One region of the Enterococcus sp. S86.2 genome, then DNA from elsewhere that is predicted to be linked to it. Evidence: predicted binding sites of a transcription regulator. Region 1 holds the regulator's gene; each other region holds the start of a gene.
The links. The regulator LexA, encoded in region 1, represses DNA repair genes until DNA is damaged. The targets are predictions, from matches to a motif close to CNAACANNTGTTNG.

Region 1 (10,397 bases):
GCTTTAGAATCTAATAATCAATTTGGCAAAATTTTTCACTACGATGATTTAGGCATTTTAGCATTGATTGGCAAAATGAAACTAAATACTGGGATTACAAAGCTTGTTGACAAATTAATGGCTGAACTACAAGCAGATTTTGGGATAGAGGTATTTCAAACTGTACTCATTTTTTTTGCCGCAAATGGTGATATTCAAAAAACAGCCGACACGCTATTTATTCATCCCAATACAGTCCGTTATCGCATCAAAACTGTCTGCAACAAGCTTGGATTTCAATCAGAGTTTGAATTGATTGCAAACTACGGTCTACTGTTTAAAATAAGAAAATAATTACTACGAGATAAAATGGGCGAGGAGGGATTAGTTTGACCAATAGAATGCAAATCAATCAAAAATATCAGCAACAAAATAGTTTGCTAATGGAAATTGCTGTTTTGGCAAAAGATACGCCAGATTTAATTGATCTTTCGATTGGTGATCTAGATGTAACCACGAATGAGTCAATCATCGCAGCAGCTTTTGCTGCTGCCAAAAATGGTGAGACAAAATATACAGCGCCAGATGGGACGAAGACATTTCTCGGTGCTGTTTGTCGCTATTACAAAAAACGTTATCACATGACAATTAGTGAAAATGAAGTACGGGCAACAGTGGGTGCGATGCATGGTATGTATTTAGCCTTAATGGCCTTAGTTGATAAAGGTGATGAAGTGATTATTCATGAACCTTACTTTACCCCTTATAAAGAGCAAGTCCTTGCTTGTCAAGGTATACCGGTATTTGTAGCAACCAATCCATCAGAAAACTATCAATTAGATGTTGAAAAATTAGCAGAAAAGATCACCGATAAAACGAAAATTATTATTATTAACTCCCCTAATAATCCAACGGGAGCAGTTTTTACAAAAGAAACAATGCAAAAAATTGCTGACCTAGCAATTGCAAATAACTTGTATATTTTTTCAGATGAGGTTTATGAAGCTTATTGTTTTAATGAAAATTTCACCCCAATGATGAGTTACGCACCGCAAAATACTATAACCTTTAACAGTTTTTCTAAAACTTTTGCAATGACGGGGTGGCGAATTGGTTTTATGATTGCCCCAGAGCAGATTATTGATGCCTGCCGAAATGTCAGTGAATTCGTAACTTTTACAGCACCTTCCATTTCACAAGCAGCCGGTGTTTTTGCTTTAGAGAATTGGGAAGAGCTCTTTAGCGAAGTTGCCAGTCTTGTTTACGATAGGTTGCGCTATATTGAAAAGCGGGTCGCCAAAATTAATTTTCTTAGCATGGGGGAAGTTTCAGGAAGTTTGTATGCTTATTTAGATATCTCTAAAACAAATTTGGACTCTTTAACTTTTGTTAAAAAAGTATTAGCAGAATGTCATGTTTTATTGGTACCAGGGGTCGCTTTTGGTGAAACAACTGGCAAAGACCAGGTTCGAATTGCCGCAAATCAACCGGTATCTATTTTAAAATCAGCCTTTGACCGGATGGAAAAGTTAACCTTCTCATAAAAATGCAGTATTTGCTTTCAAGAGTTGCATCTTGTATAATCAAAAGTCGCAGGCTAAGCAGCTTGATTTGAAGTTGGTAGCTTAACAAAGTCTGCGCCTGAAATTAATGATTGTTAAAGGCAAATTGAGGAGAAAATCATGAATACAAAAGAAAAAATGATGGAATTAATTAAGAAAAAACAAGGCGGCGGCCGTGTAAAAGAAATGCAAGCACCAAAAAATGATCGCAAAAATATGCGTAAAGGTCCAAAAATTTATAACAAATAAGAAAAAGTCGTACTCTCTGATTAAGATGGTACGATTTTTTTGCGATTAAAAATTTACGAGGGATTTTTCAAAATACAAGAAACAGTTTTGGCGCTTGCTTTGTTACGTATTTTCTAAATGTCCTCCTGCTATTAGCAGGAGGGCAAGAAAAAGAAGGGAAGAGTGGGCAAATTAGAGACCTGTATTTTTTAAGGTGGTAGCTAATTTTTATACCGTTATATTTAGGTGCTTTTATCCTCATGTTGGACTAGAAATTGCATTTTTACTCGTTGTTTTGTATTTATCATCTATGGCTGGTTAAACTGCCATTACTAAGCTTGCGCATTACTACCAAATAAACCTATATGCATCCAGACATACTTCTTTTTAACCAAAACGAAGACCTTTATAGAACGACAAAAAATTCAAGCATTTAAAGAAGTATGACTATGTGGTTAATGAAAAATAGAAACTGCGAATTTTAAAGTAAAAGTAGGTAGCAGTTTTTTAACTTAAACCTTGGAATATAGTAATAAAGCAGATATTGCTATATAAAAACCTTTTATCGCAAATAATTAAAGTAAAACGGCCTTAAAATATTGGTATTACCCAATATTTTAAGGCCGTAAAAATTTAGAGTTATTTATTTTCCTAGCTGTTCGTTAAAGAAAGCTAATGTAAGATTCAGTGTTTTCTCCCAGTACCCCTCACCATGAATGGTGCCAGCAATTAGTTTAACACAACTTTCAACACCAACTGTGGCGAGTCCTTGTTGTAATTTTAAAACACCGCTGATCGGCACGAGTTCATGCAACGAATTAGCTAAAAATACAGGACCGCTGTTAGCTGTAATTCGTGTTAAGGGCGTAGCCGCTTTTAACAAATTTAAATCATTTCTAACGTAGTTTAAAATGAACCATTTATAGAATTGATCATTACTGCCATCTTGGTCGATTTCGCGACTTTCGTGTTCATCGAAGTGTTGTTCTTTATTCATAACTGCTTTCACTTCGGGGTGTTTTGTCACCCAATCATATAAATCAATAATCCCTGACCAAGAAGCAGCGGGAATTCCTTTTTGTAAGGCCAGTTCAACTGCCAAATTTCCACCGGCTGAAGCACCTAAAGCAAAAACTAGCTTATTTTTTAAGTCAGCATTGTTTTTAACCCAAGCATAGACATTGAAAATATCCGTCAAAGCGCTAGGATAAAGGTGAGCAGGTGCAAGGCGATAGTTTGGAGCAACTACAAAAAAGTCATTTTCCACAAACTTTTCAGCCAGAAAATTTTCTTTTTCCTTATCGCCACGAAACCAACCGCCCCCGTGGATCAAGAGTAAAACAGCTTTGGAATCACCAGTTGGAGCGTAGGTATCCAACTTTAAATCATTTCCCATATCATAGACAATATCATTTACTACTTTCATTTTCATCGCTCCTAAATTAAATCATTGGCATCGTCAGGTTGAAGTTGCATGATTTCATCAATGGTGGTAAGTAAAGCTTTTTGTGCTTTGTCGTAATCTGCGATAGAAGTGAATTTTTCGTTGAAACCTTCTAAGCCACCACTGGCAAAAGCCATTTCATATTGATAGACTGCATCATATTGTGCTGTAAAAGTCTTTAAGAGCGCCATTTGATTTTCTGCTAATTGCAACGCTAATTGAATCACGCGAAAATCAGTATACGCTAATTCAAATTGAACGGCCCAAGCACGCATGAAAGGATGCTGATTTTTTATATGCAAAAAGTGATGTTCTACTGTCCAGGACAAATTTTTTAGCGAACCTTGAATATCTAACATGAAAATTACTCCTTTTTTACTATTCTAATTTTAAGAAAATTCCTTTGTCTTGCATGGCTTTCACAAATTTTGCTGCAGTATTGCTTCTATTCCAATCTCGTTGTAATTCGCAAGCAAGTTGCGCAAAGGAGGTCATTTTAGCACCAGCTTGTTCAACACGATGAAGTGCCATTTCATGGGCAATTTTGCTTGTTCCACCAACTGCGTCTGCGACAGCATAGACTTCATAGCCTTCTTTTAAAGCATCCAAGGTTGGAAAAGTTAAGCAAGCCTCTGTCCACAATGCGGCAATAATAATTTTCTTTTTACCCGTTGCTTTAATGGCGTCATTAAATTCGCGATCTTCCCATGCGTTAATGGAGGTTCTGTCATAGCTTGGCAAATCAGCTACTAGTTCTTTTAATTGGGGAATAGTATCTTTGTTACGTCCGGTTGCTACGTTGACCGTTGAAACAATAGTAGGGACATTATAAGCCCGCATCAAAGCTGTTAAATTTACAATACTTTCAACTAATTCATGGCGATCCATTGAATTGATGGAGTTTACTTGTGTAGGCTGATAATCAATTAGTACAAAAACGCTGTTTTCCGGCGAAAGCAGTTCATCTTTTTCGGGATTTCTAGGTTCATAACTTGTCATAATAAAATTCCTCCTTAATGCTATTTAATAGAATGAAAATTTTTACCTCAAAACCAATATACTGCCGTTTTTTAAATAAGGGAAATAATCCGACTTTAAAATAGTAAGCGCTTAAATTTTCATTTGAATTATAAAAGTTTAAAAAAGATAGTGGCAGTCATTAGGGTAAATATGGATTGGAATAGCAGCTCAATTGTAAATACTCTACGTATAAAACAAATAAAAAAGATTTGACACAAAAGTCTCAAGACTAATCTGTCAAACCTTAAAAATTATTGGTCAAAGTAACCCATTGTAATAATTACTAAAAATTATTTGTATTGATGATAGGTATCCCGTGGTTTTTGATTGTAAGGATAAAATTTACGAATACTTTGACGATATTTTTTTTCGTCCCATAAGGCAAACCAGACTAAAAAAGGGGGAACAAAAATCAAAGCGGCTAGAGCAACACCATAATGACTAATGACAAAGCTGACGATTAAACCTAAAACGATTAAAGAAATATTGCGAATTGTATTCATCCTTTTCACCTCAATTAAAATATACGAACAAATGTTTGTATGTTGATTATACGAAAGTATGTTCGGTTTGTAAAGTAAAAAAATAAATCCTCGAAAAATTCGAAGATTTATTATTCGTTCTAGAGTAAATCCCGATAAAGTCCAACTACCAAACCTAAAATTTTAACATTTGGCAAAATGATAGGCTCCATATAATCATTTTCTGGTTGGAGTCTAATATAGTCACGTTCTTTGAAAAACCTTTTACAAGTAGCTTCGTCTTCGTCAGTCATGGCAATCACAATATCACCATTACTTGCGGCAGCTTGTTTCCGAACAATAACTTGATCACCATCCAAAATGCCAGCATTAATCATACTTTCACCGCGGATCGTTAACATGAACAAAGAACCACTGTCGTTTAATAAATGAGGTGGAATGGGAAAGAAATCCGATGCTTCTTCTACTGCTAAAATTGGTTCGCCGGCTGTTACAACCCCAAGCATCGGAATTGTCTCCGGCTGAGCGCCGATTTTTTCAAGGCCCAATTCGGTTAATTCAATTGCCCGTGGTTTGGTAGGATCACGTAAAATTAAGCCTTTCTTTTCTAAACGGGAAAGATGACCGTGAACAGTTGATGTGGAAGACAAAGCGACTGCTTCACCAATTTCTCGCACAGTAGGAGGATAACCTTTTTGCGAGACGCGATCGTGAATAAATTTTAAAATTTCAATTTGGCGATTTTCTGTGCGTTTAGCCATACTGCACCTTCTTTCTTTAATAATTTTAGTTTAGCATAAAGTATAAAACAAATCAAACAGATGTTCGCTTTGAGTTTGTAGTTGTCACCAGGCTTTTTTTTAGCTAAGATAAGGAAAGATATGCGTCACTCAAAGAATTTAACGTTCATAATAAAAAGGGGATTTTAAAATGCTATCAGAAGAAAAATTAGCACGAATTAATGCGCTAGCAAAAAAGAAAAAAGAAGCTGGTCTAACTGATGCAGAAACACGGGAACAAAAAAATTTACGCGAAGAGTATCTAAAAGCTTTCCGCTCCGGTATGCGGCATCATATTGAAGGCATGAAGGTTGTTGATCCTAAAGGAAACGACGTAACGCCAGATAAATTAAAACAAATTCAAAAAGAAAAAGGTTTACACAATCGAGATTGATATTTAATTGCTTTTCCGGTAATAATCCTATACAATAGGGATGTAAATAATAAAGGTAAAAAAAACCTAAAAACAGGAGGAAGCACAATTGTTTGATAAAATCGATGAATTGAGCGTTAACACCTTACGTACATTAAGTATTGAAGCGATTCAATCCGCAAATTCTGGTCACCCAGGCTTACCAATGGGGGCAGCGCCAATGGCTTACGCTCTTTGGACAAAACATTTGAAAATTAACCCAGCAACTTCTCGTAACTGGGCAGACCGTGATCGTTTTGTTTTATCTGCCGGACATGGGTCGGCTTTACTTTACAGTTTATTACATTGTGCAGGATATAACGTCACAATTGATGATTTGAAAAATTTCCGTCAATGGGATAGCAAAACACCTGGGCATCCAGAAGTAAATCATACTGATGGTGTAGAAGCAACAACTGGTCCTTTAGGTCAAGGGATTGCCATGGCAGTCGGAATGGCAATGAGCGAAGCGCATTTAGCAGCGACTTATAATCGTGATAATTTCAATGTTGTTGATCATTACACGTATGCACTTTGTGGTGATGGCGACTTAATGGAAGGTGTCTCACAAGAAGCTGCTTCTATGGCTGGTCACATGAAATTAGGCAAACTCGTTGTTTTGTATGATTCAAATGATATTTCTTTAGATGGACCGACTTCAAAAGCCTTCACAGAAAATGTTGGCAAGCGCTTTGAAGCCTATGGTTGGCAACATATTTTAGTTAAAGATGGTAATGATTTAGCAGAAATTTCAGCAGCCATAGAAAAAGCAAAAGAAAACGTGGATCAACCATCATTAATTGAAGTGAAAACAATTATTGGCTTTGGTGCACCAAATGAAGGTACGAATAAAGTTCATGGTGCCCCATTGGGAGTAGAAGGAATTGCTGCGGCTAAGAAAGCTTATGGTTGGGAATATCCAGATTTTACCGTGCCAGCACAAGCAGCGGCACGCTTTAAAGAAACGATCAACGATCGGGGACAAAAAGCTGAAGATGCCTGGGATAAAGTTTTCACCGAATATACCCAAGCCTATCCAGAACTAGCGGCACAATTTAAAGCAGCATTTGCCGGCGAACTTCCAGCTGATTGGGATGACAAATTACCTGTCTATGAAGAAGGCACCGCTCAAGCAAGTCGTGTATCAAGTAAAGAAATGATTCAAGCCTTATCTAAAGCAGTTCCAAGTCTGTGGGGTGGTTCGGCAGACTTATCATCTTCGAATAATACGATGGTAGCTGCAGAAAAAGATTTTGAACCGGGTCAATACGAAGGACGGAATATCTGGTTTGGTGTTAGAGAATTTGCTATGGCAGCTGCTATGAACGGTATCCAATTACATGGTGGTACCCGTGTCTATGGTGGAACATTCTTTGTCTTTACGGATTATTTACGTCCGGCATTGCGTTTATCAGCGATTCAAAATGCACCTGTTGTATATGTTTTAACCCATGACTCAGTGGCTGTTGGTGAAGATGGACCAACTCATGAACCAATTGAACAATTAGCAAGTGTGCGTTGCATACCAAATGTTCAAGTTATTCGTCCGGCTGACGGAAATGAAACAAGAGCAGCTTGGAAAATTGCTATGACAACAACAAATAAACCAACTGTTTTAGTTTTAAGTCGCCAAAACTTACCTGTTTTACCTGGTACAAAAGAAAATGCAGATGAAAATGTGGCTAAAGGTGGCTATGTTGTTTCACCGCAACAAGGTGAAACACCTGAAGGCATCTTGATTGCAACTGGTTCTGAAGTTGATTTAGCTGTAAAATCTCAAGCTGAATTGCAGAAGGCTGGGAAAGATGTTTCGGTTGTATCACTGCCAAGTTTTGATTTATTTGAAGCTCAAAGTGCCGAATATAAAGAAAGTGTCTTACCTCAAGCGGTACAAAATCGTGTGGCGATTGAAGCTGCTTCTCCGTTTGGTTGGGAAAGATACACTGGTTTTGCCGGAAAAGTAGTTGCAATTAATCATTTTGGTGCTTCTGCTCCTGGTGAAAAAGTGCTTAGTGAATTTGGCTTCACTGTTGAAAATGTCGTTAATGTTTATAATTCCTTGTAATTAATCATTAAAAGACTCTTGTAAATTGCTTTTTTGTAGCAGTTTATAAAGAGTCTTTTTGTTTTTTGGTAAAATTAGGCAGATTGTCAGAAAAGACGTTAAGAAAACTTTTTAATGTTGCGTATATTAAATATTTGTTACAAAGGGGGAAACATTTGATTAGCCAAAAAATTCAAGCTATAATACATATACTTAGTTATCTTTATAATTATCTTAATTTTATATAAGTTTTTTCAGGAGGAAGAAAATGTCAGAGTATCGTACCCGTAGTGAAAGACATCAAAAAAAGCAAGTCACCTTTCAGTATAAATTCACTGGTAAAAAAGCCATGTCACTAGTTGGCGTGGGGTTAGCGTGTACTCCTGGAGTGATGGCACTTATGCCTGCTCAGAGTGCCCAGGCAGCTCAATTGGAGAATCAAGGAATTGACAATACGGCCAATTTGATTAATCAAATTGGGGCAGCAGCTTCTCAAATTGCCCAGGAGAACGATTTATATGCCTCTGTTATGATTGCGCAGGCAGTACTAGAAAGTGGAAATGGTTCATCTGTTCTTGCACAGGCGCCGTATTATAATTTGTTTGGTGTAAAAGGTGCTTATAATGGCCAATCCGTAACTTTTCCAACGCAAGAATATTTGAACGGCCAATGGGTAACGATGAATGAACCTTTCCGTCAGTATAATTCATATTGGGAATCTTTAGCTGATCACGCTTACGTGTTACGCAGCACAAGTTTCGCTACTGGAACAGCTCATTATGCCGGTGCTTGGAAGAGTAACACTGCAAGCTATCTAGATGCGACCGCTTATCTAACTGGACGATATGCCACTGATCCTACGTATAATCAAAAATTGAATTATCTAATTGCTGCTTATAATTTGACCCAATATGATACGCCAGCTTCTGGTTATGTTCAAACAAGTTATACAACACAAACAAACACAAATACTGAATCTACTGCTGAAAACACAGTAGCAGCCTCTCAAAGTCAAACGACAGGAAATGTGTACACCGTTGTTTCTGGTGATACACTTTGGGATATTGCCGCAACGTACGGTACAACAGTAGAGCAATTGATGGCAAATAACGGTCTATCAAGTGATACTATCATGGTTGGCCAACAACTCAACGTCTAAACATAAAATAGATGATAAATTTTGACTATTTCTTCAATCTTTACAAAAATCATTTTCGTAATGAATTTTTGAATTCTGATTGTAGGAATAGTTTTTTTTAAGACAAATTATTCGCACAATGGTGATAATTTCGCTATTATACTAATAAGTACAGCTGTTTTTTCAGCTAATACAAGGAGGAAGTAGCATGAGTGAAATTTATCAATCTGTTTTGGATTTAATTGGTCAGACTCCCATTGTGAAACTGAATCATTTGGTTTCGAGTGATGATGCTGAATTGTATGTAAAATTAGAATTTTTCAATCCAGGTAGTAGCGTGAAAGATCGTATTGCTCAAAGTATGATCGAAAAGGCTGAAGCACAAGGAAATTTAAAACCTGGCGGGACAATTATTGAACCCACTTCTGGAAATACTGGGATTGGTTTAGCGATGGTTGGTGCCGCAAAAGGCTATAATGTCATTTTAGTTATGCCGGATACCATGAGCGTTGAAAGACGCAAATTAATGCAAGCTTATGGTGCAAAATTAATTTTGACACCGGGTTCAGAAGGAATTACGGGTTCTATCAAGCGAGCTGAAAAAGAAGCAAAAGAAAACGGCTACTTTTTACCATTGCAATTTGAAAATCCTGCCAATCCAGAAATTCATGAAAAAACAACCGGTAAAGAAATTGTTGATGCGTTTGGCGTTGGTGGTTTAGATGCATTCGTTGCTGGTATTGGTACTGGTGGTACGATTACTGGAGCAGGACATGAATTGCGCCGCGTTTATCCAGAAATTAAAATTTACGGCGTTGAGCCAGCAGAATCAGCTGTGTTAGAAGGTGGCAAACCAGGACCGCACAAAATTCAAGGGATTGGTACTGGCTTTGTTCCGGATACTTTAGATACAAAAGTATATGATGAAGCAGTGGCTGTTTCAAGTGATGATGCAATTGCAACAGCGCGTAAAATGGGAACAGAAGAAGGGATTTTAGTAGGAATTTCCTCAGGTGCTGCGATTAAAGCTGCTGTTGATGTTGCTAAAAAACTAGGCAAGGGCAAAAAGGTTCTAGCAATCGTACCAGATAATGGGGAACGTTATTTATCGACAGTTCTTTATCAATTTGACGAAGAATGATCTTTTGAAAACTTGGCTTAAAAAAACTCTCGTGCAAATTCGAGGGTTTTTTTATTAGCCAAAATTGGCGGTTTAAGTCTGCCAAATTAGGTTTATATTGAATTATTGCATCATTTAGTTTTCTTTGGTTTGAGATTTTAAACAGACACTTTTCTTTTTAGTCTTCTC
Region 2 (10,397 bases), 1.3 Mb from region 1:
ATTGATCTACAATCGGACGCGTAATCACAAAGCCGCTTTTTGCAGGCATCTTGCCCTGTAGCTTGCGACCATTATGATTGTAACTATCCGCCATTAAATAGTCTTTTGAACCATCTAAGGTGACATAAAGTTGATCCAAGTCGTTAAAGGCATTAAAAAAACCATTGATGGTCTCTGAAATACGCGTATCCCGCTGATACGCTTGCCAGGAATCTTGCGTGTATTCAAAATAATCTGCCGCAGATAAATTCAAATACTGCCGCACATTATCAATGGCCGCATTGGAACCAGCTAATTCCATATAGATAAAACTCAGCGTATCATTGTTGTCTTCCACTGAATTCATAATTCGATTTTCCAATCCCGCTAAATCACTCGTCATTTTGCGGTAATTGCTATCGGCCGTATAAACGCACAAAGCAGCCACCGTTAGCAGGATAACTCCCACCAACAGAAGGCTGTAAATTTGCATCAAGCGATTCATTAAATAGTTTCTTTTGTAAAAGCGTGCTAAAAATTTAGCCATGTCTCGCCAGCTTTCCTGCCACCATAAAGCGATTATCCTTGGTAGCAAAACCGCTCCAGACGGCAATTAACGAAAACGTAGCAAAAAGGAATAACCCTTTGAAAAACCAGGTCAAAACAAAGATCGAAACTAAGCCAAAGAGTACTTTCAAAAAAGCGCCAAAGTTTAAAAAGACACTGATAAAGGCTAATTTAAACAAATTGAAATGGGAAATCTCATACTTGGTTTCATATTGGGTCACATAAAGGTATAACACGGCAATTAACAACAACACAAAGGCTAAGATAAAATCAATAACCAGCCATAACAAGCCTTGAATTTGCGCTGACAAATACAAATTGTACCCTAAGAAAAAGCTGATGCCTGCAAAAATCAAAAAATGAAGATTACTGCGTTTAAAATTGGCTTTCCAATGGGTCATAAAGCGTTTGAAGGTGACTTGTTGATAATCAATACCGTGTTCCATCAATAAATCCGTCATGGTTTGAAAAGCTGGGCCTGCACCAAAAATCACGCCACCCATCAAGGTAAACAACACAAAATATAAGTTTAATTTAATAATCATCCAGACTACATAAAATAGTCGCTGAATCCCACTACTTACCATTTAAAAAACTCCTTTATAAAATACTGTAAAAAATCTTTCGACTTAAAAGTTCAGTTGCTTTGATACTTACAGCTGAAAAAACAATTCCTTCTTCTCTCAGCTTTAACCACCAAATTTTACCACATTTCCCTTAAGAGAAAAGCCAGTGGTAGCAAATAATTACCACCACTGACGATTTCTAAAGGAGAATACGTTTCAATTAATTATTTATTATCTTTGACAAATTGATCCAATTGTTTTTGCATATCTTTTTGGGCATCGTCCCAACCAGCTTTTTTAAGTTCTGAAACTAATTCTGGAACTGTTTTTTCAGGATCGATTGAACCAGTATTTAAGTTGGCTTTGTAACGATTCATTACATTCATGATGCTAGATAATTGTGTTTTGAAATTATCTGTTTTGGCATTGAAACCTAAAATTGGAGAAGTTTGTGCTTTTTCAATGCTTTCATCTCTTTGTTTGATTTGATCGTCAGTAATTGTATCTTGAGTGTATAAGATCATGTTGTTACCAGTGTTCCAAGCCGCCATGTGTTCATTTGGTTTGTAACCATCTAGTAATTTCAATTTATCGTCGCCAACTTTTTCCCAAGCTTTGCCTTCAACACCATAAACTAAACCATTTAATAATTCAGGATCCGTGTTTAACAAGTTCAAGAATTCAACAGCTTTTTCTTTGTTTTTTGAAGTATTTGAAACAACAAAGTTTGCCATTTGTGCTTGGCTAGTTGTTTTCAATTGGCTTGTTAACGGACGAGAAGTTAAATCTTGTTGGGCTGCATTACGTAAAATTGTATCGCCGTAATCCATTGGTCCTTGTGTTTCTTCACGCATGAACCAAGTGTTTCCTTCTAATGGGAAACCAGTTGTGTTGGTTGCAGCATCCGTTGGAATCAAACCTTCTTTGTACCATTCATGCAATGTTTTTAAGTTGTTTTGGAATTCTTTATCTTCGTATTGGTTGATGATTTTTGGTGCGCCATCTGTATCTAAACGAACTGCAAAAGGATAATCTTTTCCTAATGGGAAGTCTAGATTAGAAGAAGCATTAAAACTTTGACCAATTGCAAAAGCAGCAATATTTGGTTCTTTTTCATGGAATTGTTTTAAAACTTCGGTCGCTGATTGATAAGAACCGTCAACTTTTGAAATATCCAAGTTGTATTTTTTCACGTATTGATCGTTGAAAGTTAATACTTGTTGTGCCCAAGCATTCCCGTAAACTGGGATAGCGTATAATTTACCATCAACTTCATTTCCCTTTTTGTACATTTCAGGCAGTTGATCCATGTAATCTTTGGCATATTTTTGTGATAATTCAGTCAAGTCAGCAAAAGCACCTTTTTGTGCGTTTGCCACATATTGGTAAGCAAAGGCAATATCATAGCTTTCACCAGAGTTGATGATGGTTGGCATTTTCTTATCCCAGTCACCCCAACCGATATATTGTAAATCAATGGTTACACCAATTTTTTCTTTAATGCGTTTGTTGGCGATTTTCATTAATTCATCGTAATTTTCAGGTTTGTCCCCTACTTGATACATTAATAATGTTTTTGAGTCGCCGCTTGCTTCTGAGTCTTTTGAAGCTTCTTTTTGGTTGCCACAAGCTGCTAACCCTGCTGTCATTAATGCCAATGCACTAACACCTAGCACTTTTTTCCACGTTTTCATTACTTCTCCTCCACTCTTTTATTCTTTCACTCCGCCGATTGTCAATCCGCCGACAAAATATTTTTGGAAAAACGGATAGGTCAATGCGATCGGTAATGTTGAAACCACAACGATTGCCATGCGGGCTGATTCAGACGGTAACGCAGCAAGTCCACCTTGGATTTGCGCACCCATCCCAGCATTTTTGGCTAGAAAATCCAAGTTGCTTTGGATTTTCATCAATAAATATTGCAATGGTACCAAGTTGTCATTTTGAATATAAAGCAATGCATTAAACCAGTCGTTCCAATAACCTAATGCGGCAAACAAACTGATCGTGGCAATCCCTGGTACTGCTAAAGGTAAAACAATTTTCGTAAAAATCCGTAGTTCTGTAGCACCGTCAATCCGAGCCGACTCAATAATACTATCTGGTACTGTTTTAATAAAGAAGGTTCGCATCACTAAAATATTAAACGGCCCCAATGCCATTGGCAAAATCAACGCCCAAATTGTATCTTTCAAATAAAGCATATTGCTGACGATTAAATAAGTTGCTACCATCCCTGGGGTAAATAACATTGTAACTAAGGCAAAAAGAGTAAAGAAGCGACGGAATGGGAAGTTAGAACGAGAAATTACATACGCATAAAGCGATGTCATCGTCGCATTCACCACAGTTCCTAACACCGTTACAAAAATCGTTACGCCAAAAGCACGGAAGATTTTTCCACTCATTTTACCGGCAAAAATATAAGAATAAGCAGCCGTTGAAAATTCTTTAGGCCAAAAACGATAACCCAACTCCGCTAATGAATGTTCCTCTGTCAAAGAAATCATCACCACAAAGATAAATGGTAGTACACACGAAATCGCAAATAATGCAATGACGATATTGAAGATAATGTTAACAGTGGGACTAAAGGAACGAATTTCCACTTTTGAGACTTTTTCTTTTTTACGCATGTGTCGCTCCTCCTTAGAATAATGCTGAATCTGGTTCGATCCGACGAACCACGAAGTTTGTTCCTAATAATAAAATCGCCCCAACAACAGATTGGTATAAACTAGCAGCAGAAGACATCCCGATATCACCAGTTGCCGTTAAGCCGTTATAAATATACGTATCTAAAACAGACGTCACTTGATACAAGGCCCCATTATTACGTGGCAAGTTGTAGAACATCCCAAAGTCGGCTCTAAAAATCCCCCCGATGTTTAAAATCAATAAGACCATCATCATTGGTACGATTTGCGGAATCGTGACGTTTTTAATTTGTTGCCATTTTGAAGCACCGTCTACCATTGCCGCTTCATAATATGTTGGGTCAATCCCCATGACAGAAGCATAATAGATGATACTGTTGTAACCTAGGCTCTTCCAAACGTTCATCACAACAAAAATCAATGGCCACCAAGTTGGATCGGTATACCAGTTAATCGGATTTTTACCGTTATTGGTTAACCATAAGTTGAAGATCCCTTTGTCTGGGCTTAAGAAGGCATATACAAAGTAACCGATTACAACCCAAGATAAAAAGTAAGGTAAAAGTGACATCGTATGATAAACTTTCACCAATTTTTTGTTGCGTAATTCACTCATAATAATTGCAAAAGCAATCGCAAAGAATAAGTTAAAGGCTAAGAAAACGACATTATAGGCAATTGTATTGCGGGTAATTAACCAAGCATCCTTTGAAGCAAATAAGAATTTGAAATTATCAAAGCCTACCCACTTACTCGTCATCAAGCTATCAATAAAACCATTTGGCGAAATGTGGAAATCTTTAAAAGCCACCACATTAGCAAATACTGGTATATAAAAGAAGAAGATAAACCAGACAAATCCTGGTAACGCCATTAAAATCAAAGCTTTATAGCGCCACACATTTTGCCAAAAGCTCGCTTTTTTCTTTTTCTTCATCTTTAAACCTCCTTATATTTTTCTGCATCACGGCCTTTTTAATCTTACGGGCCTTCCTGACGTAGTAATAATACCGCTTTCAAAACAAAGAGGTAAGGAACAAACTTTAGATAAAATGCAACAAATTTTAGAAATGGTATATCTTTTTTCATATTTTGTTCACATTTAAAATACGCTAGTAACCTTAACTGCAGACCTGTTTTTATTTTAAGATAACAAAACTTATCCTTAAATTTACTTTGTCTACTATTAAAGATATATTCTTTTAAACCGCACTTACAGCTAAGAGATAACAATTATTATTTCCAGTATTTTTAGCGCTGGTGTATAATAACAGCTGTTTGAGAAATAAAGTGACGTTTGGAGTTAAGAAAATGAAGAAAACAAAAATAGTGTTTGCAAGCTTAGCGCTTTTAGCAGCTTTAAGCATTGGCAGCCTTTCAACACAAGCAAAAACAATCGCAGCTACGCAGGATAGTTCAGATACGACGATACCGACCTCTACTGAAAATAGTAGTCAAACTGCTGCCCTGTCTGAGTCTGTTTCAACTAGTAAAAATAGCGCGGCAATTTCCACAGAGCAAACTACCACCACTACCACCAATCAAGTTACACCAAATTCAATCAGTAAAGAACAAGTTATGCCCCAAGTAAAAACAGCGGCTAAAATTAAAAGTACCCCACAACAAGTGACTCCTGTAAAAGCTGCTAGCCAAAAAACAGCAGTCGCTAGTCCGGTTAAAGCTAAAGGGGCAAATTTTTACGTTCAAATTACCAATAAAAATTATGCTATCTGGTCAAACTTTTCTTGGCAACAGCGCGCTGTTAGTTCCCGTTATTATATGAAATTACTTCACGTAAAAGTCATCTACACCCATCAAAATGGCGCGAACTATTATTCTTTATACAATAATCAAGACAAATGGGTGGGCTATTTAAATGCCGCAGCAACTAAAACAACTCCCATTCAAGGTAGTTGGCACAAAATGCAAAAATATGTCACCATTTCCCAACCGACTTGGACTATTTGGAATAATTTTGCTGGAAAAGCAAAATACAAAGCTGCAACATTAAGTGATCGGGTAGTTAAAGTGACCGGCTATTACACTCACTTTAATGGCGCCACTTATTATTCTCTTTATGATAATAACAACAAATGGCTTGGCTATTTGAATGCTGGCGGGGTAAAAGAAGTCGCTGCCCAAGGTTATTATCACAACTTTAACAAATACGTTAAAATTACGAAAAATTGGTCGGTCTGGCGAAATTTTAATTGGCAATTCAAAAGCTCTGCCACAAGCATTGCCAAACAACCCATTTTAGCCAAGGGCTATTATAAACATTTTAACGGCGCTACTTATTACTCCCTTTACAATCAAAAAGGAACCTGGTTGGGCTATATTAATAGTGGTGCTACAGCAATTAGTGCTGCACCAAAACCAAATAAAACGATTTTGTTAGGTGTGCCTTTTATTAGCCAAGGCAATACGATGTTATGTGAAGGCACTTCACTTTTACAAGCCCTCCATTACAAAAAAATTGCAACCAATCAAAATTTGATGACCTTCGTTAAATCGATGCCCTTATCACCAAATAATAATCCCAATAACGGATTTTCTGGTGAATGGCGCCATAACGTCAACGGAACTTACCAAGGAATGAATCCAAGTCCTGTCGTTAAATGGGGCAATCAAAACGGTGGCAAACTCACAAATATTTCCGGTGCTACTATTCAAACTTTAAAAGGTGAAATAGCCAAGGGCAATCCTGTTGTAACCTGGGTTACCTATGCTTTTGCACCAGCAGAACACAAACGCATGTTTTGGGGCGATGCCATTTGGAATCGTCATGTCGTAACGTTAGACGGTTATAAAGATGGCTTTTATCACGTGGTCGATCCTGTTTTTGGCCCCGGCTGGATTGCTGGAAAATCTTTTGAAACAGCCTATAATGTTTCCCGGCTTGCTGTTTTAGTGAGATAAGACAAAAAATCCCCGCGAAAAAATTTTCGCGGGGATTTTGTCCTGTTTAAATTAATCTAAAGGTAATTCTTCTTGTGCTTCTTCAACAGTTACTTCACTACCATCTCCGATGCCATATGCTTCTCTGACACGCGTTGAGATTTCAGCTTTCATTTCAGGATGTTCTTTCATGTAGTTTTTGGCATTATCACGACCTTGGCCGATACGATCGCCCTTGTAAGAATACCAAGCACCGCTTTTATCAACGATATCTTGTTCTACCGCCATATCTAAAAGCTCTCCTTCTTGCGAGATACCTTGACCATACATTAAGTCAACTTCAGCTATTTTAAAAGGTGGCGCTACTTTGTTTTTAACAACTTTGATTTTCGTCCGGTTCCCAATAATATCTGTCCCAGATTTTAATTGTTCTGCACGGCGAACTTCTAAACGAATCGTTGCGTAGAATTTCAACGCCCGTCCACCTGGTGTTGTTTCGGGGTTACCAAACATAATGCCGACTTTTTCACGAATTTGGTTAATAAAGACTGCGATTGTTTTGGTTTTATTAATGGAGCCTGAAAGTTTGCGCAATGCTTGTGACATCAAACGCGCTTGCAAACCAACATGGGCATCCCCCATTTCACCATCAATTTCTGCCCGAGGTACTAAAGCTGCCACCGAGTCGATAACAACAATGTCAATGGCACCACTGGAAACCAAAGCATCCGCAATTTCCAATCCTTGTTCCCCTGTATCTGGTTGTGACAATAGTAACTCGTCAATATTAACGCCTAATTTTTGTGCATACAATGGATCTAACGCGTGCTCTGCATCGATAAAAGCAGCTGTCCCGCCATTTTTTTGCACTTCCGCAATCGCGTGTAGCGCAACGGTTGTTTTACCAGAACTTTCAGGACCGTAAATTTCAACAATTCGCCCACGAGGATAACCGCCAACACCTAAGGCTACATCTAAAGCTAGCGAACCACTTGGAATAGTGGAAACTTGTTGATCTGCCTTTTCTCCTAATTTCATCACGGCGCCTTTACCGTAGTTTTTTTCAATTTTCTTTAACGCAGCATCTAAGGCTGCTTTGCGATCGTCTGCCAAATGAATTCCCTCCATTATCTTGTCATCTATTTACCAAAAGCTTCATCTTTTGAAGCGAAACTTGTAACCAAACATAAAAACTTGTGCAACTGGTAAGGAAAAACAACTCCTTATCACAGCTTTAATAATAGCCTTTCTAAATTAAAAAAGCAAGAAAAAGCGAACGTATTTTCGCATGTTAAAAGATATTAATCTTTTGTTCGCTTTTGGAAAATTATTTACAAAACTGCACGCCGCAATAAATCTAAGCCCGCCATAACTGCACTATGACGTACATAGGCGCGATCACGGGTGAAGTGATACAAGTGGGCCGTAACCTCTGTTTCACTTGCCAAACCAATCCAAACTGTTCCAGCTGGCTGACCTTCCAGCTCATCTGGTCCTGCCACACCAGTAAAACTTAATGCGTAGTCCGCACCAATAATTTTTCGGGCATTTTTAGCCATTGCTTTGGCGCAGGCTTCACTGACCACACCGTACTCTTGCAATAGCGCTGCATCAATTTGAAGGAGTTTTTCTTTTTGCTCTTTTGCATAAGTTACAAAACCACCAGCAAAAACTTTCGAAGCGCCGCTGATATTGGCGAGGGTTGCTTGGAATTGTCCTGCCGTTAGACTTTCCGCTGCTGTTATACTGCAATTTTTTTCCTGCAATAATTTTACGACCACTGCTTCCAATGAATTTTCTTCACCGTAGCCGTAAAAGTATTCCCCCACCTCCTTTTTGATTGCAGCTTCTGTTTCATCTAATAATTTCATGCCCATTGCTTTATCAGGTGCCTTAACTGTCAGTCGCAGCGTAACTTCATTAGGTTTGGCGTAAGGCGCAATCGTGGGGTTTGTTTGTTTTTCAATTAAATCAGCTAACTGGCTCACCAATTTAGATTCCCCAATGCCGTAAAATCGCAATACCCGCGAAATCAGTTGGTCTGTTTGAGGAAATTTTTCTTCTAAAAGCGGTTTAGCGTGGTGTAAAAACATCGGACGCAATTCTGAAGGCGGGCCGGGCAAAAGTAAAAAGGCTGTCGTTGCACTTTGATAAAAAATGCCAATGGCAAGACCCGTTTCATTTGGCAGGGCAATTCCGTCTTCAAAAATGAGTACCTGTCTTAAATTATTCGGTGTCATTTCCCGTTTGGCTTTCGTAAAAAAAGCATCTAATTCTTTGCGACCAGCGTAATCTTCGACTAAGTTTTGACCAACGTGTTTTGCGACCACGTCTTTTGTTAAATCATCAGTCGTCGGCCCCAAACCACCACATAACACCACAAGATCACTGCGCTCATCTGCTATCTGCAGCAAGTTTTCTAAACGGGCGGGATTATCCCCCACCACGCTATGATAATAGACCTCAATTCCCAGGTCCGCCAATTCTTCTGAGATAAAAGTCGCGTTCGTATTGACGACTTGGCCTAATAGAATTTCTGTTCCCACTGCAATGATTTCTGCTTTCATACTAGCTCCTCACTTTCATATACGCATTTTGTAAAAAAAACAATGAGGTCCTGCAAAATAAATTTCATTTTACAGCACCTCATTTCTCAGCTGGGGTTATGAAGTAAAAAAATCCCCACTTGTTTTATTTAACTATAAAAATTCCACATGAATAAATCGCTTCACAGCAAGTTTGCAAAAGCCTTTCTTCATGTCTGGCTTTTCAAACTAGCTTTATCGGCCTTAAGCTGAAATTTCAAGAAATTTGAAAGGCAATTTATTGAAACCCCATCTTAATGCTCAAAAGCTGAGCAAGTTTACAAAACCTTTCTTCATGTCTGGCTTTTTAAACTAGCTTTATCGGCCTTAAGCTGAAATTTCAAGAAATTTGAAAGGCAATTTATTGAAACCCCATCTTAACGCTCAAAAGCTGAGCAAGCTCCAAAAGCCTTGATTTTTACATCGAGCCTTTAAAGACCGCGGTATTTTTAGCAAAATAATCAACACCTGAGTAAATCGTGAAGATCAGGCAGGCATAAAGTAAAATTTGATCAACAGGTAGCCCGATTAAGTTAAAGGGCATATTGTTTAAAAATAGGAAAATAATCGCAAGCATTTGAGTAGCTGTTTTTACTTTGCCTGGCCATGCGGCAGCCATCACTTCGCCGCCTTCGACTAATAATAAACGCAATCCTGTTACTGCTAATTCACGGCAGACGATAATTGCGACAACCCAACCAGGAGCTTTGTTCAAGTCAACCAACAAGATAAAAGCTGTCATAACGAGCATTTTGTCTGCTAGTGGATCCGCAAATTTACCAAAGTTTGTAACTAAGCCACGAGCACGGGCGATATGACCGTCTAGCCAGTCGGTAAAACTTGCGACAGCAAAAATAATCGCTGCGACTAAATGGGTAATGGGTAGTTCAGTTGTTCCGAGTACTAGCGTGCCAAAATTAAAAGGCAGTACCAAAATCAAAATAAAAAGTGGAATCATACAGATTCGAATAACCGTCAACTTATTGGGTAAATTCAATTGAAAAAATCTCCTTTTCTACTTAAAACCGTCTATTCAGCCGTTTGATAATTAATTGCCAATGTTACATTTTTCCGTAAAGCCGGAATATTAGGATCTGTATAATTCAAGTCTTTGCCATTGGCTTTGATACTTAAGTTGCCAC
Region 3 (10,397 bases), 230 kb from region 1:
ACCATCGAAGTCTTAGCTCAATTAATTCAGCATAACTCACTACGGGTAGTTACAAATTGTCTACCAGTTTTTGAAACACTTAGTAAAAAACAGGGAAATTTGAAAGTATATTTAATTGGTGGCGAAATGCGGATGCGCACGCGGTCATTTTTTGGCGAAATCGCAAATATCGCTTTAGCTGACATGCATTTTCATAAGAGTTTTTTTAGTTGTAACGCACTAAAAGAAGATAAAATTATGACAGCTACCATCGAAGAAGGCCAAACACAGTTAATTGCATTGCAAAATTCTTTTGCCCGCTATTTACTAATGGATACTTCAAAAATTGATAAAGAAGACTTCTATACTTTTTATCGCTTAAAAGATGTGAGTGCTGTTATCACAAATCAAGACGAATACAATAGCAGTCAAATCTTTGAAGATAAGGTTTCTGTTATCAAAGGCTGACAAAACGAAAGCCTGAAACAAACACTTGTAGTCCTACAAGTGTTTGTTTTTTTGTTTCTGTACAAAAATGATACCGTTTAATAAAAAATAAACGCAAAAAATAAAACAATAACCCAATAAAAGTGTTGAAAAATGTTTGTAAATGTTTTATTATAACGAAGGAAGGTGATGAGATGCTCAAAACAAAACGCCAACAAGCGATTATTGAATTGTGTGAAGTGCATGGTGTTGTGACGGTGAAATTTATTCAGGAACAATTGAAAGTTTCTGATATGACGATTCGCCGTGATTTAGATGAATTGGCTTCTCAAAACCGATTGATTCGGGTTCACGGGGGCGCTAAAAGTCTCGACTTTGAAAATGAATGTCCAGTTGAGTTATCCCACGGTGAAAAAAAGCAACTTCATAGTCGTGAGAAAGAATATATTGCCCAACAAGCAGCAGCGGCAATTCAAGAAAATGATACTATTTTTCTTGGGCCGGGTACGACAATTGAGTTAATGACAAAATATTTACCGGCCAAACATTTACGCGTTATTACCAATAGTCTTCCGGTTTTTAATTTGTTAACGGCAAATGAAAAACATGATTTATACTTAATCGGGGGAGAATATCGCAATATTACCGGTGCTTTCGTTGGCTCCATTGCCAATGAAACAATCCAAAAATTAAGTATTCAAAAAGCATTTGTGGGGGTCAATGGTATTACAGAAGAATATGTGTCTACCTTTAGTATCGAAGAAGGAAAGTTTCAACAACTGGTGCTAGACAAAGCCCAACAAAAATTTTTGGTTGCCGATGCGAATAAGTTTAACCATAGTGATTTTTATAATTTTTATAGTTTGAAAGAAATTAATGCTTTGTATACCGATGACACAATTAGTGACAGTGTAAAAAATCACTATGGGCAATATACGAATATTATTCATTAAGGGGAGATAAAATGCGTGTTGTATTAGGTTCAGATGCACAGGCAAAGAAATTGAAGGATATTATCAAAGAGTATTTAGTTGGCGAAGGTTTTGAAGTCGTGGATAAAACAGAAACACCAGCCGCAGATTTCGTTGATTCAACTTTAGCTATCGCAAATGATATTAAAGAAAACGAAGGCTCAATGGGAATTGCTTTTGATGGTTACGGTGCGGGGAGTTTTATGGTAGCCACAAAAGTTAAAGGCATGGTCGCTGCAGAAGTCTCTGATGAACGTTCTGCATACATGACTAGAGAACACAACAATGCCCGTATGATTACGATTGGTTCTGAAATTGTCGGTGAAGAGTTGGCAAAAAATATTGTCAAAGAATTTTTATCTGCTCACTATGACGGTGGCCGTCATCAAATTCGCGTGGATATGTTAAATAAAATGGCGTAAAAGGAGGAATGAATAATGAAAATTGCCATTGGTTGTGACCACATTGTCACAGATACAAAAATCGCAGTTTCTGATTTTTTGAAAAGTAAAGGTTACGAAGTAATAGATTGTGGCACGTATGATTTTACTCGGACCCATTATCCAATTTACGGTAAACGCGTCGGAGAAGCAGTAGCAAGCGGGGCTGCAGACCTTGGTGTGACGATTTGTGGTACCGGCGTTGGGATCACAAACTCTGTCAATAAAGTGCCCGGTGTACGTGCTGCCCTAGTGCGGGACATGACGACTGCCATTTATTCAAAAGAACAATTAAATGCCAATGTAATTGGTTTTGGTGGAAAAATTACTGGTGAATTTTTAATCAATGATATTATTGAAGCTTTCATTAAAGCAGAATATAAAGAAACACCAGAAAACAAAGCGTTAATTGAAAAAATTAATGCCGTTGAAGGATTAAAACCAGAACAAGCAGATGCGCATTACTTCGATGAATTTTTAGCAAAATGGGATCGTGGCGAATATCACGACTAATAATTGATTAAAAAATAAATGGAGGGATTGCTATGATCGTAACGATTACGATGAACCCATCGATTGATATCTCGTATCCCCTTGAAACGTTTAAACTGGACACAGTCAATCGTGTAACAAACGTAAGAAAAACTGCTGGCGGTAAGGGGCTAAACGTAACCCGCGTTTTAAAACAACTAGGAGACGATGTCACAGCCAGTGGTCTATTAGGTGGTTTTTTAGGCGAGAGTATCAAAAAAGATTTAGATGAGGTCAATATTGCCCATTCTTTTAGCCAAATTAATGGTGAAACTAGAAACTGTATTGCCGTCTTACATGAAGGGATGCAAACAGAGATTTTAGAAAGTGGACCAGTTATTTCAGCCGCAGAAGCAGAAGTCTTTTTAACTCATTTTGCTGATTTGGTGAATAAAGCCAGTATCTTATCTTTTTCTGGCAGTTTGCCAGCCGGCTTGCCAAAAGATTTTTACGCTAAAATGATCGCTATTTGTAACGAAAATAACAAGCCCGTCATTTTAGACTGTTCTGGGGAATCGTTAAAATTAGTGCTAGAAAGTGACGCAAAACCACTATTGATTAAACCTAATACAGAAGAGTTAGCCGATTTATTAGGAAAAGAAGTTCCTGATGATATTGATACTTTAAAAGAAACGCTACAAGATGAATTGTTTGCTGGGATTGAATGGATTGTTGTTTCGATGGGAGCAAAAGGAGCCTTTGCAAAACATCATGACAAGTTTTATCGTGTTGAAATTCCAAAAATTGATGTTGTCAATCCAGTTGGGTCAGGGGACTCTACTGTTGCCGGCTTGACATCTGCAATAAACAACGGTGATTCAGATAGTGATATCTTGAAAAAAGCCAATGTTTTGGGTATGCTTAATGCGCAAGAAGCTGTAACGGGGCACGTTAATTTGGATAATTATCAAAAATTATTCGATCAATTAAAAGTGTCTTTAGTATAGAAAAATTTTAGGAGGAATATACAATGACAACAGAAGCAAAAAAAGCCTTTATCAAACAATTAAGTGACAAAAATGGTGTGATCTCTGCCCTTGCGATCGACCAACGTGGTGCTTTAAAGAAAATGATTAATAAATACCAAGATACACAAGCACAAGCAGTTCAAATCGAAGACTTCAAAAAAATCGTGTCTTCTGAATTAACCCAATATGCTTCATCTATTTTATTAGACCCAGAATATGGCTTACCAGCTGCTAAAGTTCGCGACGAAAACGCAGGGTTATTGTTAGCCTATGAAAAAACAGGCTACGATGCTTCAACCCCAGGACGCTTGCCAGACATTTTGTCTATCTGGTCAGTGAAACGTCTAAAAGAAGCAGGCGCAGATGCATGTAAATTCTTACTTTACTACGATGTAGATGAAAGTGATGAAATCAACGATCAAAAGAAAGCCTTCATGGAACGAATTGGCTCTGAATGTGCCGCAGAAGATTTGCCATTCTTCTTGGAATTGGTTTCTTATGATGCCAATGATGCGGATGCCAGCACCAAAGAATACGCGGTTAAAAAACCACATAAAGTAATTGAAATGATGAAAGAATTTTCAAAACCACGTTATGGCGTTGATGTTTTAAAAATGGAAGTTCCGGTTAATATGAACTATGTAGAAGGTTACGCAAAAGGTGAAGTGGCGTATACAAAAGCAGAAGCTATGGCTTACTTCAAAGAACAATCAGAAGCAACTGACTTACCATTTATCTTCTTATCAGCTGGTGTTACAGCTGAATTGTTCCAAGAAACATTGAAGTTCGCCAAAGAAGCAGGCTCAACATTTAACGGTGTTTTATGTGGTCGCGCGACTTGGGCAAACGGCGTAGAACCTTTTATCACAGGTGGAGAAGATGCAGCGAGAGAATGGATGCAAACACAAGGCCGTAAAAATATTGAAGAATTAAACGAAGTACTCCAAGCAACTGCAACACCGGTTAAATTATAATTTTATCAACTTTTAGAACCGTCATTTTGGCGGTTTTTTTCTGCATAAAAAAAGCGAGACTAAATTCGGATTACGACATTTAGTCTCGCTTTTTTAAATAGTTTCTGGTTGGTTATTCTGTTTAGTCAATTAGGATAAAGGCTATTTTTTTGTCATTTTTACCACGACTTCACAACGAGCTGTTTGTGGGAACATGTCGACAGATTGTAAATAATGAATATTATAAACCTGAGCCAAACTAACTAAATCTCTGGCCAGAGTCGAAACATTACACGAAACATAGACGAGTTTTTTTACTGGTTGTTGTGTTAACGCGCGTAATAATTTTTGATCTAATCCAGTTCGGGGGGGATCGACCACGATTGCATCGGGTTGAAACCCTGTTTTTAACCATTTCGGTAAAAGCTCTTCAGCTGTGCCGGTTTCATAATGCGTGTTCGTAACCCCTAAGCGTTTGGCATTCCGTTTGGCATCTTCAATCGCTTGTGGGATGGTGTCCATGCCCCGAACTTCTTTGGCAATTTTAGCCATGGATAATCCGATAGTTCCTACACCGCAATAAGCATCCACTAACGTTTCTTGTGGTGATAGTGCTAAAGCACGCCGGGCTTCAGCATATAAAATTTTTGTTTGGTAGGGATTTAATTGGAAAAAAGCTCGCGCTGATAAATCAAATTTTAAATCATCTAATGCTTCAGCGATACTTTCTTTTCCCCATAAGAGTTCAGTTGTATCCCCCATAACCAAAGAAGTCTTCTTATTTTGTACATTTTGCATGATAGAAACAAGTTGGGGCACACGTTGCGTCAATTCGCGAATTAAACTATTTTTTTGGGGTAATTTATTCGTGTGGGTAATCAAGACGAGTTGAATTTCGCCAGTTTTAATTCCTTTACGTACCATTAATGTTTTTAAAATACCACTATTCTTCTTTTCGTCATAAATAGGGATTTGATATTTGTTAATGAGTTGGACAGCAGTATTGATGAGTGTTTGGGTATCTGGTTCTTGGACAATACAATTATCAATTGCTACTAAGTTATGGGAGGCAATTTCATAAAGACCAGCCTCTGCTTTTTGTTTTTTAAAATTATAACGTAATTGAAACTGTGCTTTATTGCGATAGCGCCATGGCTCTTGCATCCCAATGGTTTCTTTTAACTCGTAATTTTTATAGCCAGCTGGTTTAAACTTCGTTAAAGCTTGCTGCAATAAATCGCGTTTAAAATCTAATTGTTTATTATATGATAGGTGCTGTAATTGACAGCCGCCACAACGATCATAAAAAACACAAGGAGCAGTAATGCGATCTGGGCTTTTTTTGATTATTTGAATAATCTGCGCTTCAGCAAACTTTGCAGTGACGTTGGTAATTTTGGCTTGGATCTTTTCACCGGGTAAAGCTTTGGGGATAAAAATAATTAAACGTCTGAAATATGCAATTCCTTCGCCGTTAATGCCTAGACGCTTAATCGTGACGTTGATTTTTTGACCATTTTTCACAACTTGTTCCATAAAAGACTCCTTGTTTTAGCGGTAAAAATAAGCTCCGCGTTTCTGTTGGTTTTACTGTAGTTATCTTAACACACTAATTCATGAAACAAAACAATCCAGAAAGCTTTGGCCCCACGGTATTTTGTGATACACTACAAACGTACATTCGCTTGTTAATTTGTAGAGTTGACCTGATAAAATATTGAAAGAGGAGGCGTCTGTATGCTTACCGTTGCAAAAGTAGCCAAGGCAAAACATGGTTTTTATGAAGTCGACTTATCAGACGGCAATTCACTAAGAGTCTCAGAAGATTTATTAATCAAATTCCGCTTATTAAAGGGAATGGAATTAGATGAAAAAGATGTTGAAGAGATAAAAAAAAATGCCCATTACGATATCGGTGTTCAATTTGCGCTAAATTATATTAGTTACCAGTTGCGTTCTGAAAAAGAAGTGCGCAGTTACTTAAAGGAACGTGAAATTCCAAGTTTTGATCGAGAAAAAATCATTCGTCATTTAAAAGACTTAAGTGTGCTCGATGATAAAGTCTATGGTGAGAGTTATGTTCGGACACAAATGCGACTAAGTGATAAAGGTCCCAGTGTATTAAAACAACAGTTGCAACAAAAAGGGTTAAAACCAGAAGTAATTGACGCTGCACTTAGTCTTTATAATGAGAAAATACAGTTTTCAGTAGCCCAGCGTGCTGCTGAAAAGGCTCTTAAGAAAATCCACAATAAAAGTTTCAAGGAAACAAAACAAAAATTACAGCTTTCCTTAAGACAAAAAGGTTTCAGTGGCGATGTAGCATCAGCTGTATTGGATAGTCTAGAATTAGAGATGGATGAAGAAACGGAAATAGAAGCCCTAAAAAAAGCTGGTGAGAAACTGTGGCGGCGTCATCAAAATAAAGCGCCCCACATTCGTAATCAAAAAATTAAACAAAGTCTTTATCAAAAGGGTTTTGCATTAGAGGAGATTCAGCAGTTTATCGATGAGCAGACAGAATGAGTACTTAAATGAAAAGCAAATAAAAAAGCTTCAAACAGACTTTATCTCGTGGTATGAAAATGAGCGACGCAACTTGCCGTGGCGGCAGACAAATGATCCGTATTTTATTTGGATTTCAGAAATTATGTTGCAACAGACCCGAGTGGATACGGTAATTGCCTATTTTTATCGGTTTACAAAAAAATATCCCACAATAAAAGCATTAGCCCAAAGCGATGAACAAGAACTTTTAAAAGTTTGGGAGGGACTGGGGTATTATTCTAGAGCACGTAATTTAAAAAAAGCGGCCCAACAAATTATGACAGAATTTGACGGTGTTTTTCCAAGCGACATTGAAGCTATTCGTTCATTAAAAGGAATTGGACCGTATACCGCCGGCGCGATTGCCAGCATCGCTTTTCAAAAAGCAGAACCGGCAATTGACGGCAATGCAATGCGTGTAATCAGTCGCTTGTACGGTGTCGACTCAGATATTGCCAAACCAGCTAGTCGCAAGATTTTTGATGAAATTTTGCGTAAACTGATCCCAACCAGTGCACCAGGAGATTTTAATCAGGCTTTGATGGATCTTGGATCAGGGGTTTGTACGCCTAAAAAGCCAGAGTGTCTTAGTTGTCCTTTAAAAAACTTTTGCTTTTCCTATAAAACACAACAACAAGAAAAATTTCCGGTTAAAACTAAAGCTACTAAACCAAAAGACGTATATTACGTTGCCGTTGCCGTTGTTAATGATAGTGGAGAATATCTTTTAGTACAGCGGCCTGATGAAGGACTCTTAGCAAAAATGTGGACATTTCCTTTAATTGAAGTAAGTCGGCAAGACTTTGAAATAACACAAAAAAACTTTGCAAAAAATGCTGCCCCTATTGATCTTTTTAGTGTGGCAGAAGAGGTGCCGCTACCAGCCAGCTTGCCGCAAAATGTCGTTTGGCAAAAACGACATTTAGGCGAAATCAAACATATTTTTAGTCATTTAAAATGGCATGTATTGCTTTTTTATGGCGTAGCCCAATCAAATTTTGCCAAGCCTTTAAGGGGGCGATTTGTCCCAATCAAAGAGTTTGACACCTATGTATTCCCGAAACCGCAGCAAAAGTTAGTAGGCCTATTGGAAAAAAGCAAACAGTGAATAAACATTTCTAGTCAAGCTTTGTTTTTATTGCTATAATAATTACGATGTCGGTGTAAAACATACCCAACATACCATCACGGTTAAAAGGGAAGGTTAGAGTATGCAAATTCCAAAAGAAGGCGAGTTTGTAACAATCCAAAGTTATAAACATGATGGCAATTTGCACCGTACGTGGCGAGATACAATGGTTTTAAAAACCAGCGAATATTCGATGATTGGCGTAAATGACCACACACTGGTGACAGAGTCTGACGGTAGACGATGGGTGACTAGAGAACCTGCAATCGTTTATTTTCATAAAAAGTGTTGGTTCAACGTCATTGCCATGATTCGCGAAAAAGGTGTCTCTTATTATTGTAATCTAGCTTCACCTTATTTATTAGATGAGGAGGCCTTGAAGTATATTGATTATGATCTTGATATCAAGGTTTTTCCTGATGGTGAAAAGCGGCTACTAGATGTGGATGAATATGAGCAACATAGTAAACTCATGCATTATCCCAAAGACGTTGATTATATTTTAAAAGAAAACGTCAAAATATTAGTGGATTGGATTAATAATGGTAAAGGTCCTTTTTCAGAAGGCTATATCGATATTTGGTATGACCGCTACAAGCAATTGTCACGAAAATAAAAAAACTATCCTGCATTTTTGTGTGGGATAGTTTTTTTAGGCTCATTTAAGTAAATTAAGGTACAATAAAGATATCAAATAAATCACAGGTTGGATAATAGATGAAACGAAAAATTAAGTTTACAATCATCATTTTAGTAATCGCCATAATCAGCGCTGGCGCTCTAATTGGACAATATAATATAAAAAGTGAAGCACAGCCAACAGTGAAGAAAAAAGAACAAGAGTCTTTTGTTACGATTGTAGATTCTAACCCGTTAACCGTAAGCACAAAAAAAGTGCAAGTTTATGTTGATCCGGCGTTATACAGTACCACCGCTGAAACGGCAAATGACTATGTTGCCTTAAAAGAGTCCCCCAACGCAAAAAGTGCGACTTTAGTTAATTTGTACCGCGGAGAATGGGGCGTATACTTAGCAAGTCAAAATGATTGGATTAAAATCAATAGCAATGACGGAAAAATCGGATGGTTAAAAAAAGAAAACACCCAAATTATGACCAGTACACGTAAAGTGAAACCGACATTAACGCAATTTAAAGTGGTCTTGGATGCCGGTCATGGTGGAATTGACACTGGTGCAGAAAGTGACGATGGTACACTTACTGAAAAAGAATTAACACTTCAGACCGTAAAAAAAATTGGTGTGGCGTTAGAAAAAATCGGTGTTAGCGTTGCGTATACCCGGACCCAAGACAACTATTTGGCGTTGGAAGATATTACCAAAAAATCAATGGCAGAAAGTGCGGATCTATTTATCAGTATTCATTATGACAAATACGACTATGATAACGGCATGAATGGACAAACGACCTACTATTACTATCAAGATGATAAATTTGCCGCAACGAGTATTAATACAGCACTTCAAAAAAACTTAGCCTTGAATAATAACGGCATTAGGCTGGGCAATTACTTTGTGTTACGCCAGTCTAATCGCCCCAGTCTATTATTAGAATTGGGCTATTTAAACAGCGACAGTGATTTAGCACTAATCAAGCAAGCAGACTTTCAAGACAAAGTAGCTACAGGGATTGTAGCTGGGATTCAGACTTACGTTAATGAACTGAATTTGAACCAATAAACAAAAGCCCAAAGAAATAGTAATTGTTTTAACAACTACTGTTTCTTTGGGCTTTTTAGTCTATATGCAAGCTTGTTGTATTAAATTTTTTCAAGATCAACTTGATTAAATAAACTAGATTTTAGTCTGCTAATTTTTTTATCATGGTGACGTGTTTAATGCCTGCTTCTGTAAAAGGTTCCCCGGTCGCCTTAAAACCCATTTCTTGGTAAAAAGCGCGTGCTTGCCATTGTGAGCCTAAGGTGATTTCTTTAAAATCATGTTCTTTTGCAAAATCTTCTGCCCCTTGTAACAAAATTTTTCCTAAACCTTTACCCCGATATTCTTTTAGCACAGCCATGCGTTGTACTTTTACTGTAGTATCATCTAGTGGCAAAAGACGGACGGTTGCCAGTGGTTTTTTTTGGTCATCATATAAGACAAAATGGATTGCATAGGCTTCGTTACCATCAATTTCAATGGATAAAGGAACTTTTTGTTCTTTTACAAAAACTTGGTTACGGATTTTCACCGTAGCTAAATAAATCTCACTCATAGTATCTCTAGTTTGGAGGATACGCAAAAAAATCGCCTTCTTTCAATATTTTTTCAATTCTTGCAAAAATAATTGCAAATACCTTTGTTTTAAGTTTGCAAGTCAGTTATTTTTTGATAAGATTAGTAACAACTAAAATTAAAACAGAATGACGAAATTGTAAACTGTTTTGTTTAGCTGAAGGAGTGATAATTTGTTA

Region 2: recA (recombinase RecA) is a predicted target of LexA. The motif match lies at 7,944-7,957, and genes of this name have one in related genera.
Region 3: recX (recombination regulator RecX) is a predicted target of LexA. The motif match lies at 5,960-5,973, and genes of this name have one in related genera.

The regions. Positions count from the first base shown of each region.
Region 1 covers NZ_CM206813.1:1,495,712-1,506,108, reverse strand. Annotated here, with positions in the region: gene AC6R0T_RS07100 (helix-turn-helix domain-containing protein) at 1-333, shown strand, start outside; gene AC6R0T_RS07095 (aminotransferase class I/II-fold pyridoxal phosphate-dependent enzyme) at 381-1,523, shown strand; gene AC6R0T_RS07090 (hypothetical protein) at 1,662-1,790, shown strand; gene AC6R0T_RS07085 (alpha/beta hydrolase) at 2,413-3,195, opposite strand; gene AC6R0T_RS07080 (hypothetical protein) at 3,207-3,572, opposite strand; gene AC6R0T_RS07075 (hydrolase) at 3,592-4,212, opposite strand; gene AC6R0T_RS07070 (hypothetical protein) at 4,524-4,736, opposite strand; gene lexA (transcriptional repressor LexA) at 4,856-5,476, opposite strand; gene AC6R0T_RS07060 (DUF896 family protein) at 5,646-5,888, shown strand; gene tkt (transketolase) at 5,977-7,971, shown strand; gene AC6R0T_RS07050 (glucosaminidase domain-containing protein) at 8,219-9,109, shown strand; gene cysK (cysteine synthase A) at 9,297-10,229, shown strand.
Region 2 covers NZ_CM206813.1:195,122-205,518, reverse strand. Annotated here, with positions in the region: gene AC6R0T_RS00900 (sensor histidine kinase) at 1-526, opposite strand, end outside; gene AC6R0T_RS00895 (YesL family protein) at 519-1,133, opposite strand; gene AC6R0T_RS00890 (ABC transporter substrate-binding protein) at 1,337-2,806, opposite strand; gene AC6R0T_RS00885 (carbohydrate ABC transporter permease) at 2,825-3,751, opposite strand; gene AC6R0T_RS00880 (ABC transporter permease) at 3,765-4,709, opposite strand; gene AC6R0T_RS00875 (C39 family peptidase) at 5,084-6,691, shown strand; gene recA (recombinase RecA) at 6,743-7,783, opposite strand; gene AC6R0T_RS00865 (competence/damage-inducible protein A) at 8,002-9,237, opposite strand; gene pgsA (CDP-diacylglycerol--glycerol-3-phosphate 3-phosphatidyltransferase) at 9,674-10,252, opposite strand; gene AC6R0T_RS00855 (helix-turn-helix domain-containing protein) at 10,285-10,397, opposite strand, start outside.
Region 3 covers NZ_CM206813.1:1,268,908-1,279,304, forward strand. Annotated here, with positions in the region: gene AC6R0T_RS05925 (DeoR/GlpR family DNA-binding transcription regulator) at 1-447, shown strand, start outside; gene AC6R0T_RS05930 (DeoR/GlpR family DNA-binding transcription regulator) at 621-1,379, shown strand; gene lacA (galactose-6-phosphate isomerase subunit LacA) at 1,391-1,819, shown strand; gene lacB (galactose-6-phosphate isomerase subunit LacB) at 1,835-2,350, shown strand; gene AC6R0T_RS05945 (tagatose-6-phosphate kinase) at 2,383-3,315, shown strand; gene lacD (tagatose-bisphosphate aldolase) at 3,339-4,310, shown strand; gene rlmD (23S rRNA (uracil(1939)-C(5))-methyltransferase RlmD) at 4,452-5,825, opposite strand; gene recX (recombination regulator RecX) at 6,027-6,815, shown strand; gene mutY (A/G-specific adenine glycosylase) at 6,799-7,944, shown strand; gene ntdP (nucleoside tri-diphosphate phosphatase) at 8,048-8,581, shown strand; gene AC6R0T_RS05975 (N-acetylmuramoyl-L-alanine amidase) at 8,683-9,663, shown strand; gene AC6R0T_RS05980 (GNAT family N-acetyltransferase) at 9,785-10,225, opposite strand; gene AC6R0T_RS05985 (AI-2E family transporter) at 10,392-10,397, shown strand, end outside.